Regions from separate parts of the Streptomyces sp. WG5 genome, predicted to be linked through region 3. Evidence: riboswitches for the same ligand, from Rfam matches in the RefSeq annotation. Region 3 holds a riboswitch; each other region holds the start of a gene.
What was found. Region 3 has a riboswitch for cyclic di-AMP ahead of ACP4IX_RS32145 (M23 family metallopeptidase). Riboswitches for the same ligand answer to the same signal wherever they lie in the genome.
Positions count from the first base shown of each region.

Region 1: another riboswitch for cyclic di-AMP. It lies ahead of ACP4IX_RS31400 (M23 family metallopeptidase); the one in region 3 lies ahead of ACP4IX_RS32145 (M23 family metallopeptidase).
Region 2: another riboswitch for cyclic di-AMP. It lies ahead of ACP4IX_RS21110 (C40 family peptidase); the one in region 3 lies ahead of ACP4IX_RS32145 (M23 family metallopeptidase).

Region 1 covers NZ_JBNGGC010000040.1:49,238-52,485, forward strand. The annotation lists gene ACP4IX_RS31395 (PP2C family protein-serine/threonine phosphatase) at 192-1,382, shown strand; cyclic di-AMP (ydaO/yuaA leader) riboswitch at 1,626-1,783, shown strand; gene ACP4IX_RS31400 (M23 family metallopeptidase) at 1,795-2,832, shown strand; gene ACP4IX_RS31405 (aldo/keto reductase) at 3,075-3,248, shown strand, end outside.
Region 2 covers NZ_JBNGGC010000019.1:2,303-5,550, reverse strand. The annotation lists gene ACP4IX_RS21120 (helix-turn-helix domain-containing protein) at 1-357, opposite strand, end outside; gene ACP4IX_RS21115 (ATP-binding protein) at 571-1,062, shown strand; gene ACP4IX_RS21110 (C40 family peptidase) at 1,288-1,761, opposite strand; cyclic di-AMP (ydaO/yuaA leader) riboswitch at 1,765-1,909, opposite strand; gene ACP4IX_RS21105 (hypothetical protein) at 2,281-2,451, opposite strand; gene ACP4IX_RS21100 (ABC transporter permease) at 2,461-3,248, opposite strand, start outside.
Region 3 covers NZ_JBNGGC010000043.1:4,320-7,567, forward strand. The annotation lists gene ACP4IX_RS32135 (DUF6126 family protein) at 1-97, shown strand, start outside; gene ACP4IX_RS32140 (tyrosine-protein phosphatase) at 114-911, opposite strand; cyclic di-AMP (ydaO/yuaA leader) riboswitch at 1,335-1,492, shown strand; gene ACP4IX_RS32145 (M23 family metallopeptidase) at 1,497-2,462, shown strand; gene ACP4IX_RS32150 (SGNH/GDSL hydrolase family protein) at 2,667-3,248, shown strand, end outside.

The DNA of each region.
Region 1 (3,248 bases), on a different contig from region 3:
AAGGCCGGAATCCTTGAGGATTCCGGCCTTCGGTGCGTTCGCGTTCGCGTTCGCGACACACGCACCCGCTCCGTCACCCGGTCGGCCCTCACCGCTCGCCCCCCACCCCCGCTCCGGGAAACCTGGACGAAGGGACGGCAAGCGGCGCAGACGTGCGGGGTGGCGGGAGGCCAGTGGTGCGGCCAGGTGACGTGGACGACGAGGGGACGTACGCCAGAGCCGGCGGCCGACTCCCCGGCGACCCCGTGCCCGACCCCGGCGTCGGAGACGTCCCGGAGCCACCCCGGCCGGGCGCAGGCCCGCCGCGGGCGTGGCGGACCTCGTACGGGCGGGCCGTCGTACGCCTGCTGCCCGTACTGCTGATCGTCGTCGCCATCCTGTACGACCTCTTCACCCCGAGGTACTTCACCGCAGGCCCCCTCTACACGGCCGCGCCCCTGGTCGCCGCCCCGATCTACTCCCGGCGCGGCACGGCGCTCACCGGTGCCGCCGTGGTCGCCGCCGTCGTCGGGCTGCAGCTGAGCAAGGGCGTCATCCACTACGTCGACTCCCTCACCGAGCTGATCACCATCGCGACGGTCGCCGTGCTCGCCGTCCTCGTGAACGGCTTCGTCCGCCGCACCGGCGAGCGCCTCGTCTCCGTGCGCGAGATCGCCGAGGCCGCCCAGCGCGCCGTGCTGCCCGAGCCCGCCGAGCGGATCGGCGGCTTCGAGATCGCCGCCTGCTACGAGGCCGCGCAGGCCGACGCCTTCATCGGCGGCGACCTCTACGCCGTACAGGACAGCGCGCGCGGCATCCGGCTCATCGTCGGGGACGTGCGCGGCAAGGGCATGGGCGCGGTGGGCGCCGTCGCCGTCGTGATCGGCGCCTTCCGGGAGGCCGCCGAACAGGAGGCGACGCTGGAGGCGGTGGCGCAGCGGCTGGAGCGGGCGCTGGCCCGCGAGGGTTCCCGGCGGGACGGCCTGGACGCCTTCGAGGGATTCACCACCGCCGTGCTCGCCGAACTCCCCCACGGCGACGGGGTCGTCCGCATCGTCAACCGAGGCCACCCGCCGCCCCTGCTGCTGTACGCCGACGGCACCCTGCGCCCGCTGCCCGCCCGGGAGTCGGCGCTGCCGCTCGGCATGGGCGAGCTCGGCGTGTGGCCCGACCGTGCGGAGGAGGCCGACTTCCCCGGTGGGGCCACACTGCTGCTGTACACGGACGGAGTCTCGGAAGCCCGGGACGCCCAGGGCGAGTTCTACGACCCGCAGGCGCGGCTGGCCGGCCGCGTCTTCCGGCATCCGTCGGAGCTGCTCGGCACCCTCGCCGACGACGTGCGCCGGCACTCCGGGGGCGGCATGGCCGACGACATGGCACTGCTCGCCGTACGACGGCCCTGACCGATGTCACGGGACGTGACCGGCCGACCGCCCTCCGCATAACAACTGACACACCATCAGAAAGTTGTGACGCGAGGGGGAATACTGAGAGGGGGTCAACTCGCCCGGCTTTGGCCCTCCATGAGGCGTACGTCCCGGCCGGAATCGTTAATGATCAAGAGGAACCGCTTGGAATCCGAGCCTCGCGTCTATTAACGTTCGATAACGCAGCGCGGTCGTCCCAGCCGTCACAGAAGGCGGCTCCGTGCGCACGCGCCGAATCCCGCAAGGGAACCGGGGAACCACCACATTGGGGTGAATCGGGCGTACGACGCCGTGGAGACACGGCGGATATACGCGCGTAGGAGACCTTCCTGCTCCGAACCCGTCAGCTAACCCGGTAGGCGAGAAGGAAGGAAAGGAGTACGCCCACGTGGCGTCCAACCGGCCTGCCCCCGAGGCCCCGTTCGTGCCGAACCAGCACGACGCCGACACCTTCGGCTACGACGGCTACCGCGCCGAAGAGGGTCCCTGGGAGGAGTGGAATCCCACCGCGGAATCCATCCGTCCCGTACGCGGCCGGCACCGCGTCGCCAAGCAGCGCGGCGGACTCGCCCGCAGCTCCACCGTCCTCGGCGTCGGTGTCATAGCGGCCGTCGGCGCGGGTGGCATGGCCAGCGCGCAGACCGGCAAGCCGCCGGTGTCGATCTCCATGCCGGACCTGCCGAACGTCGGCTCGCTCATCTCCGACGACGAGGAGCCGGAACCCGAGGGCTCCGCCACCCCGCTCAGTGGCATCGGCGTCGCGGCCGGCACCGACACCGGCAGCGAGAGCACCGCCGACGCCGGTGAGACGCTGCGGGCCCGGATCATGGCGCAGGCCGAGCAGCAGCAGGCCCAGGTGGAGAGCAAGGCCGCCGCCGAAGCCGTCGCCGCGGCCGAGAAGAAGGCCGCGGAAGCCGCCGCCAAGGCGGAGAAGGAGGCCCAGGCCAAGGCCGCCGCCGCCAAGAAGAAGGCGGAGGCGGAAGCCGCGAAGAAGGCCGAGGCCGAACGGCTCGCGAAGCTGGCCAAGCAGTACACCCTGCCGACCTCGTCCTACACGATCTCCTCGAGCTTCGGTCAGGCCGGCGTCTACTGGTCCTCCGGTTACCACACCGGCCTGGACTTCGCCGCCCCCACGGGCACGCTGCTCAAGGCGGTCCACAGCGGCACCATCACGTCGGCCGGCTACGACGGGTCCTACGGCTACAAGACCGTGCTGACCCTCGAGGACGGAACCGAGATCTGGTACGCCCACCAGTCCTCCATCAGCGTCAGCGTCGGCCAGAAGGTCGCCACCGGCGACATCATCGGCCGCGTCGGAGCCACCGGCAACGTCACCGGCGCCCACCTCCACATGGAGGTCCACACGGCCGACGGCGCCGGTATCGACCCGATGGCGTGGCTGCAGAACAAGGGCCTCAACCCCTGAGCACCGGCCTCGCGCCGCTGACGAGCACCGGCCTCTCGCCGCTGAGGGCCGGGCTCGCGCCCCTGAGCACCGGCCTCTCGCCCCTGAGGGCCGGGCTCGTGCCTCGCGCTGCCCCGTCCATCTGATCCCCGCTGATCGCCGGCGGTCCTGACGGCAACCCCCCGACGTCAGGGCTGCCGGTTTGCGGGATCTTTGCGCCGCTGCCGGAATCACATCGTCCGGTGTGTTCGTTGACGCAGGACATGACTTCTCTGCGCAAGCTCGGCTCCTCCGACCTCGAGGTCTTCCCCCTCGCCCTCGGCGGCAACGTCCTCGGCTGGACCGCCGACCGCGACCGCTCCTTCGCCGTCCTGGACGCCTACACCGCGGCCGGCGGCAACTTCCTCGACACCGCCGACTCCTACTCGGCGTGGGTC
Region 2 (3,248 bases), on a different contig from region 3:
GGTCTCCAGGGTGCGCATCGCGCTCGCCTGGGACTCCAGGCTGATGAAGTCGCGGTAGGTCGGCGGCAGCACCCCTCGGTAGGCGTGCCACCAGTGGTTCCGGCCGCCCGCGTCGTCGGAGCCCGCCAGCATCACCAGCAGCTCCCGCAGCTGGTCGTCGGCCACGCCGTAGGCGTCCAGCAGTAACCGCACGTCGGCCGGTTTCGCCCCGCTCGTCCCGGTCTCGATCCGGCTGACCTTCGACTGGTGCCAGCCCACCAGCCGGGCCGCCTCGCCGCTGGTGATACCCGCCGACGTGCGCTGGGCGCGCAGTTCCGCGCCCAGCTTCCGGCGGCGCACCACGGGGCCGTGCTGCATGGGGCCACTCCTCTACTCCTTATGAGCCGCCCGAATACGCTCTGCCGTCGCAGAGTTCACCGCATCGAGCGACAGATATATGCAGATCTTGGGGGATCGCCGCCCTTCCGGGCCTGGTGGTGGCAGTCTGGCGGCGAAGCACCAGTCCGGGACCGTACTCGAACCATCCGCTCCGTGTCCGGCTGCGGTCCCGTGGGAAAGGGACGAGTCGCCATGGCAGACCATCTGGAAGCATCCGTCACTCTGCCGAGCGATCCCGCCTCGGTGGCCGCCGCGCGTACCTATGTGGTCGGCACGCTGGCGGAGTGGGGCCTGCCGGCGGACACCGATGTGTCCGAAACCGTCCGGCTCATCGTCTCCGAGCTGACGACCAACGCGGTCCAGCACACGCTCGGACAGTCACCCACCTTCACGGTGGACCTCGTGCTCGACCGCGACGAGCGACTGCACATCGGCGTCACCGACAGCCATCCGGGGTATCCCAAGCGTCTGCCCGCCGCCGTGCAGCAGGACAACGGCCGCGGCATGGTGATCATCCGCTGGCTGACGGCGGAGTGCGGCGGCAAGCTGAGGGTGCAGCGCACGCGCGAGGGCGGCAAGACCGTCTTCATCGAACTGCCCTGGACGCCGCCGAGCAGTCCGGTGCCGCCCGAGCCGGCCACGGCCGTGGGGCGGGTCGCGGGACGGCAGGAGCCCGAACGGTGAGGCGCCGACAGCGCTCGCCGCGCGTCCGTTCCGCGTGCGGCGTCGAGGACGGTCCCGAACCACCGCACGTGCACGTGCGGGAGCGCGGGGAGTGCGGGGGACGCCGACCGCCCCGTCGAGGTCCCGGTCCGTTGAGGCGGGGACCCGCCGAGGCCGTGGGCCGGCCCGAGCGGGGACCCGCCGAGGGTGACAGGAGCACCTGCCCTTCCGGGTGAGGAACGGATGTCAATTGACCCGGCCGTACCAGACGCTGCCGGTCCAGATCTTCTGCAGACGCACCACGTCCCCGGTCTTCGGGGCGTGCCAGATCCTGCCCTTCCCGGCGTAGATGCCGACGTGGTAGACGCTGCTGCCCGAGTGGAAGAAGACGAGGTCGCCGACCTTGCGGTTCTTGGCGGAAATATGACGGGTCTTGTTGTACTGCTGAGCCGCGGTGCGCGGCAGCTTCTTGCCGGCCTTCTTGAACGAATACAGGGTCAGTCCGGAGCAGTCGAACCTGCGTGGTCCGACGGCGCCCCATTTGTACGGTGAACCCTTCTTGGAGGCCGCGATCTTGAGGGCCTTCGCCGCATAGGTCGCCGCGGCCGCCTCGGAGGCGGCACCGGGGACCACGACGGATCCGCCGATCGCGGCGAGGGTGAGGGCCGAGGCCGTACCGGCACGGGCCATCAGCGACGGGACACGATTGAGCGCAGACATGCGCAACCCTTCGTCAGCCGCCTGTGAAGGATGACCTGTCGGATTCGGGCTGGCGAAGTTGCCCGGCCGCACGAGTGCGGCTTCACCCCAAGGGCTGCTCGGCCCGGCACCTCTCTCGCGGAGATGACCGTTCCGGCGACCCGTCGTGCTCGGGTCCTCCACTCCTGCCGATCCACTCCTGTCGACCGGTCGTCCGGGCGGCGGCAGGACTCGGCGTCCGCCCGGACCGCCCCGCCGCTGCGGCGAGGGCTTGTCGTCAGTCACGGATCTTGTCTCGCCCAGGGGGAGAATCCCAACGGAACGTGCCCTTTGTGTTGTTACACGCCACTCACCCGTGCGGGTGGACGCCTCCGCGTTCGAGTCACCCCCCGGTGTGGTGGCGAGCCCGGGACCAGCGGCGCAGCGGCTCGTTCCGCCGTGTGGGCAGCAGGGGTTGCGCAACTTCGGCCGGTCGGAAATCGAGGGTGTTCCTACGCCGAAAGGGGGTACGCCGTTTGGTCCGTTTCGGCCCCCGGCGCGTCAACTGCCGGAACGCGGCCGACGGCTGACGCGCGCCGTCCGCCGTTCACCGTCCAGCACGCGCAGCGCCCGCACCAGGATGCCGGCGCACTCCGGCCCCGGCGCACCGGTGCGCACGGCGGCCGGTCCGGGGGCCCGTACCGTGGCGGGGTCCGCGGTCCGGTCGCTCACGGCCGGGGCTCAGGCGGCCGGGGCCGGGGTCCGGTCGGGTGCCGGTGAGGCGCCGGGTGCGCGCTGTCGCAGTACGCCGCCGAGCAGGACCGCGCCCAGGCCCAGCAGGGACCACCACGTGAGCGTGAGCGCGGGGCCGGTGGCCGCGGCGCCCTCGAAGAAGGACACCGAGCGCAGGAGCGAGCCGCCCGCGCCCGGCGGCAGCCACTGGCCGATCGCGCCGGCCGGCCGGGGCAGCATCTCCGGCGCCGAGGACGCGCCGGAGAAGGGGTTGCCCAGCAGCATGATCACGGCCGCGCCCAGCCCGATACCCGCGCGCCCGAGCAGCGCCCCGAGCCCGGCGACGCCCGCGCCGGCGGCCAGGGTCGACAGCCCGAACGCGCCGGCCACGGCCCACCAGTCACCGGTGACCACCCCGAGCCAGCTGTGCGCGACCACCGCCGCGGCCACGCCTGTCGACGCGGCGGCGCCGGCCACCGCGACGGCCGCTCGCACGCCGCGCCACCCCAGCAAGGTCACCACGGCGCCGGTCGCGATCCCGGCCAGTGCGAGTGGCAGTACGCTCGCGCCCAGGGCCGCGCCGCGCGGATCCGCCTCGGGAGCGGGCACCACATCGACCACCTGGACCGGGGTCCCCGTGGCGGAGGCCTGCCCGGTCACCGCCTGTCGCAGCAGCTGGGCCACGGACGGGCCGGCCGCGGACGCCGTGAGCAGCTTCGTGCCCCGGTCGCCGGCGACCACCGCGCCGTACACGGTCCGGTCCTCGACGGCGTCGCGGGCCGCGGCCTCGTCGGCGT
Region 3 (3,248 bases):
CCCGCGCGCCCTGTGGGTGCGGCTCTTCATCTACCTCATCGTGGGGCACGTCTTCGCGGCCTTCATCTACCTGCTCTTCGAGGTGGGAGCCAAGTAGCGGGTGAGCGGATGCCTCAGTCCAGCATCCGCTCGCGCAGTCGCTCCCGGGTCTCCGGGGTGATCCGCAGGCCCTTCTCCAGGTACGCGTCGACGCCGCCCCAGGTCTCCTCGACGGTCTCGAAGGCCGCCGCCAGATACTCGGCACGCGCGTCGAACAGGGGGCTGAGCAGCTCCATGACCTCGGGGGAGTAGGCCGAGGTGGCGGAGCTGCTGCGGCGTACCCGGTAGCGGCGGTGCGTGGCGTTGGACTTCAGGTAGTCGTCGACGACGGCCTCGCGCTCGACGCCCAGGGCGAGCAGGGTGACGGCGATCGACAGGCCCGCGCGGTCCTTGCCGGCCGCGCAGTGCATCAGGGCGGGGACGCTGTCCTCGGCGAGCGCGTGCAGCACCCGGGAGTGCTCCGCCGTGCGCTCCTTGATGATCATGCGGTAGGAGTCGATCATCCGGTTGGCGCCCTTGCCGTCCGCCAGGATCTCGCGCAGCTGGTCGAGGTCCCCGTCGCGGACCATCTTCCAGAACTCGGCGCCGTCGGCCGGATCACTCAGCGGCAGGTTCACATTGCGCACGCCCGGAAGCTCGACGTCCGGGCCTTCGAGTTTCTGGTCGGCCGCGTTGCGGAAGTCGAAGACGGTGTGCAGGCCCAGCGAGGCGAGGAACGCGGCGTCCTCACCGGTGGCGTGCGCCAGGTGACCGCTGCGGAACAGCACCCCCTGCCGCACGCGCCGCCCGTCCACGGTCGGCAGTCCGCCCACGTCACGGAAGTTGCGCACACCGGCCAGCTCGGGTTCGGTCGACGGGACCTGCTGCGTCACGGGGACTCCTCCCACTCCGCCCCGTCGACGCTGCTCGCCGACGGGCACCACTCGACGATACGGCACGGTCCTGGAGCCTCGGCGTTTCGGCCGTCCGACTACGCCATTTCTAAGCCTTCTGTCCGAATTGGCGCTTTCATTCCAACTAGCGCTGAAATGAAAGAGGATGGCGAGGCGCCGCGTGAGCAGCGTCATATCCGTGACCGTGCGTTGCTCGTCATGCTCACGTAATCAGGCGGGTTTTCAAGGCTGTTCACGTGAAGCGGCGCTGTGCGAATCGACGGAGGGTGACCGGTGATTCCCGTAAAGGATCAATCGGAACACCTGCCGATGGAACCCCACGCTTGTCCCTGCGCGTCCTGGTCCCTTACGTTCACCACCGATCCGGACGGACGCCTAATCCTGCCGCCGACCGGAGCCCGCACCCACCCACCACCCGTACACGGCAGGAGCGGGGGACCCACAGGTACGACTGCCTGTTCCGGTTCCCGGAACGGCTTGGGGTAAAGCCGCGTCTCGGCGCGGCCGGGCATCTCCAGCCCGCACCCGACAGCTCACCTCGCAGGCGCCGGAGAGGAATTCGTCATGCCCGCGAAGGGTAAGCACCGCCGCACCAGGGCCATGCGCCTGACCCGCACCATCGCCGTCGCCGGAACCGGGGGCGCCGCGCTCGCGCTCCCGCTGATGGGCGCCGCCGCAGCCCACGCCGCTCCCGCGCAGTCCGTTTCCGGACAGGCCGTGCAGTCCGTCCCGACGACGGCGAAGAAGGCCGCCGGAGGCAGCGCCGAGAAGAACGCGGACGCGCGGACGTACACGGTGAAGAGTGGTGACTCCCTCTCGCGGATCGCCGACGAGCAGGACGTCGACGGCGGCTGGAAGAAGCTGTACTCGGACAACCGCGAGGCCGTCGGTTCGGACCCCTCGCTGATCCACCCCGGCCTGAAGCTCTCGATCGGCGGGCAGGCCGCCACGGCGTCGGCCCCGTCGTCCTCCGCCGAGTCGGAGAAGCCGGCGGCCGAGAAGCCCGCCGCGCCGCAGAAGTCGCCGGCAGGGACGTCCGAGTCGTCCGAGAAGTCGTCGGACGCCGCGCAGACCTCCTCCTCGGACTCCTCGGACACGAGCGGCCAGTCCGCCGGCGCCACCAGCGGCTTCACCTCGCCCGTCCCCGGCGGCAGCGTCGGCACCCCGTACCACCAGACCGGCAGCATGTGGTCCAGCGGCTACCACACCGGCACGGACTTCGTCGTCCCGACCGGCACCTCGCTCAAGGCCGTCGGTGCGGGCACCGTCGTCTCCGCCGGCTGGGGCGGAGCGTACGGCAACCAGGTCGTCATCCAGCTCGCCGACGGCCACTACGCCCAGTACGCCCACCTGTCCTCGCTCTCCGTCTCCGCCGGTCAGTCCGTGACGGCGGGTCAGCAGGTCGGTCTCTCGGGTGCCACCGGCAACGTGACCGGCCCGCACCTGCACTTCGAGATCCGCACCACGCCGGACTACGGCTCGGACGTGGACCCGATCGCGTACCTGCGCTCGCACGGCGTCTCCCTCTGACGACGGTTCCGGGCACAGCCCCCGCGCGACCGAAGGCCGGACCCCGATCCCCGGGTCCGGCCTTCGGTGTATTCCTGAATTGGTGAACACTTTAGGAGTGGTCTTTCTCACCGCCCGTCAACCCTTTCTACGGTCGCGTAGGTCACATTCCGAGGTGAATCATGGGCCGACGTGGCAGACGATTCGAAGAGTGACAGCAGAGAAGTGATCGGGTCGTACGTGGCGGTGGGGGACAGCTTCACCGAGGGCGTCGGCGACCCCGGACCCGACGGGGCGTTCGTCGGCTGGGCCGACCGGTTCGCCGTACTGCTCGCCGACCGACGCCCCGAGGGCGACTTCAGGTACACCAACCTCGCCGTGCGCGGCAGGCTGCTCGACCAGATCGTGGCGGAACAGGTCCCGCGCGTCGCCGAACTCGCGCCGGACCTGGTCTCCTTCGCGGCGGGCGGCAACGACATCATCCGGCCCGGCACCGATCCCGACGAGGTGGCGGAGCGGTTCGAGCGGGCGGTGGCCGCACTGACCGCCGTGGCCGGCACCGTCCTCGTGACGACCGGCTTCGACACCCGCGGGGTGCCCGTCCTCAAGCATCTGCGCGGCAAGATCGCCACGTACAACGGACACGTCCGTGCCGTCGCCGACCGCTACGGCTGTCCCGTCCTCGACCTGTGGTCGCTGCGGAGCGTCCAGGACCGCAGGGCGTGGGACGCCGACCGGCTGCACCTGTCACCCGAGGGGCACACGCGCGTGGCGCTGCGCGCGGGCCAGGCACTCGGCCTGCGGGTG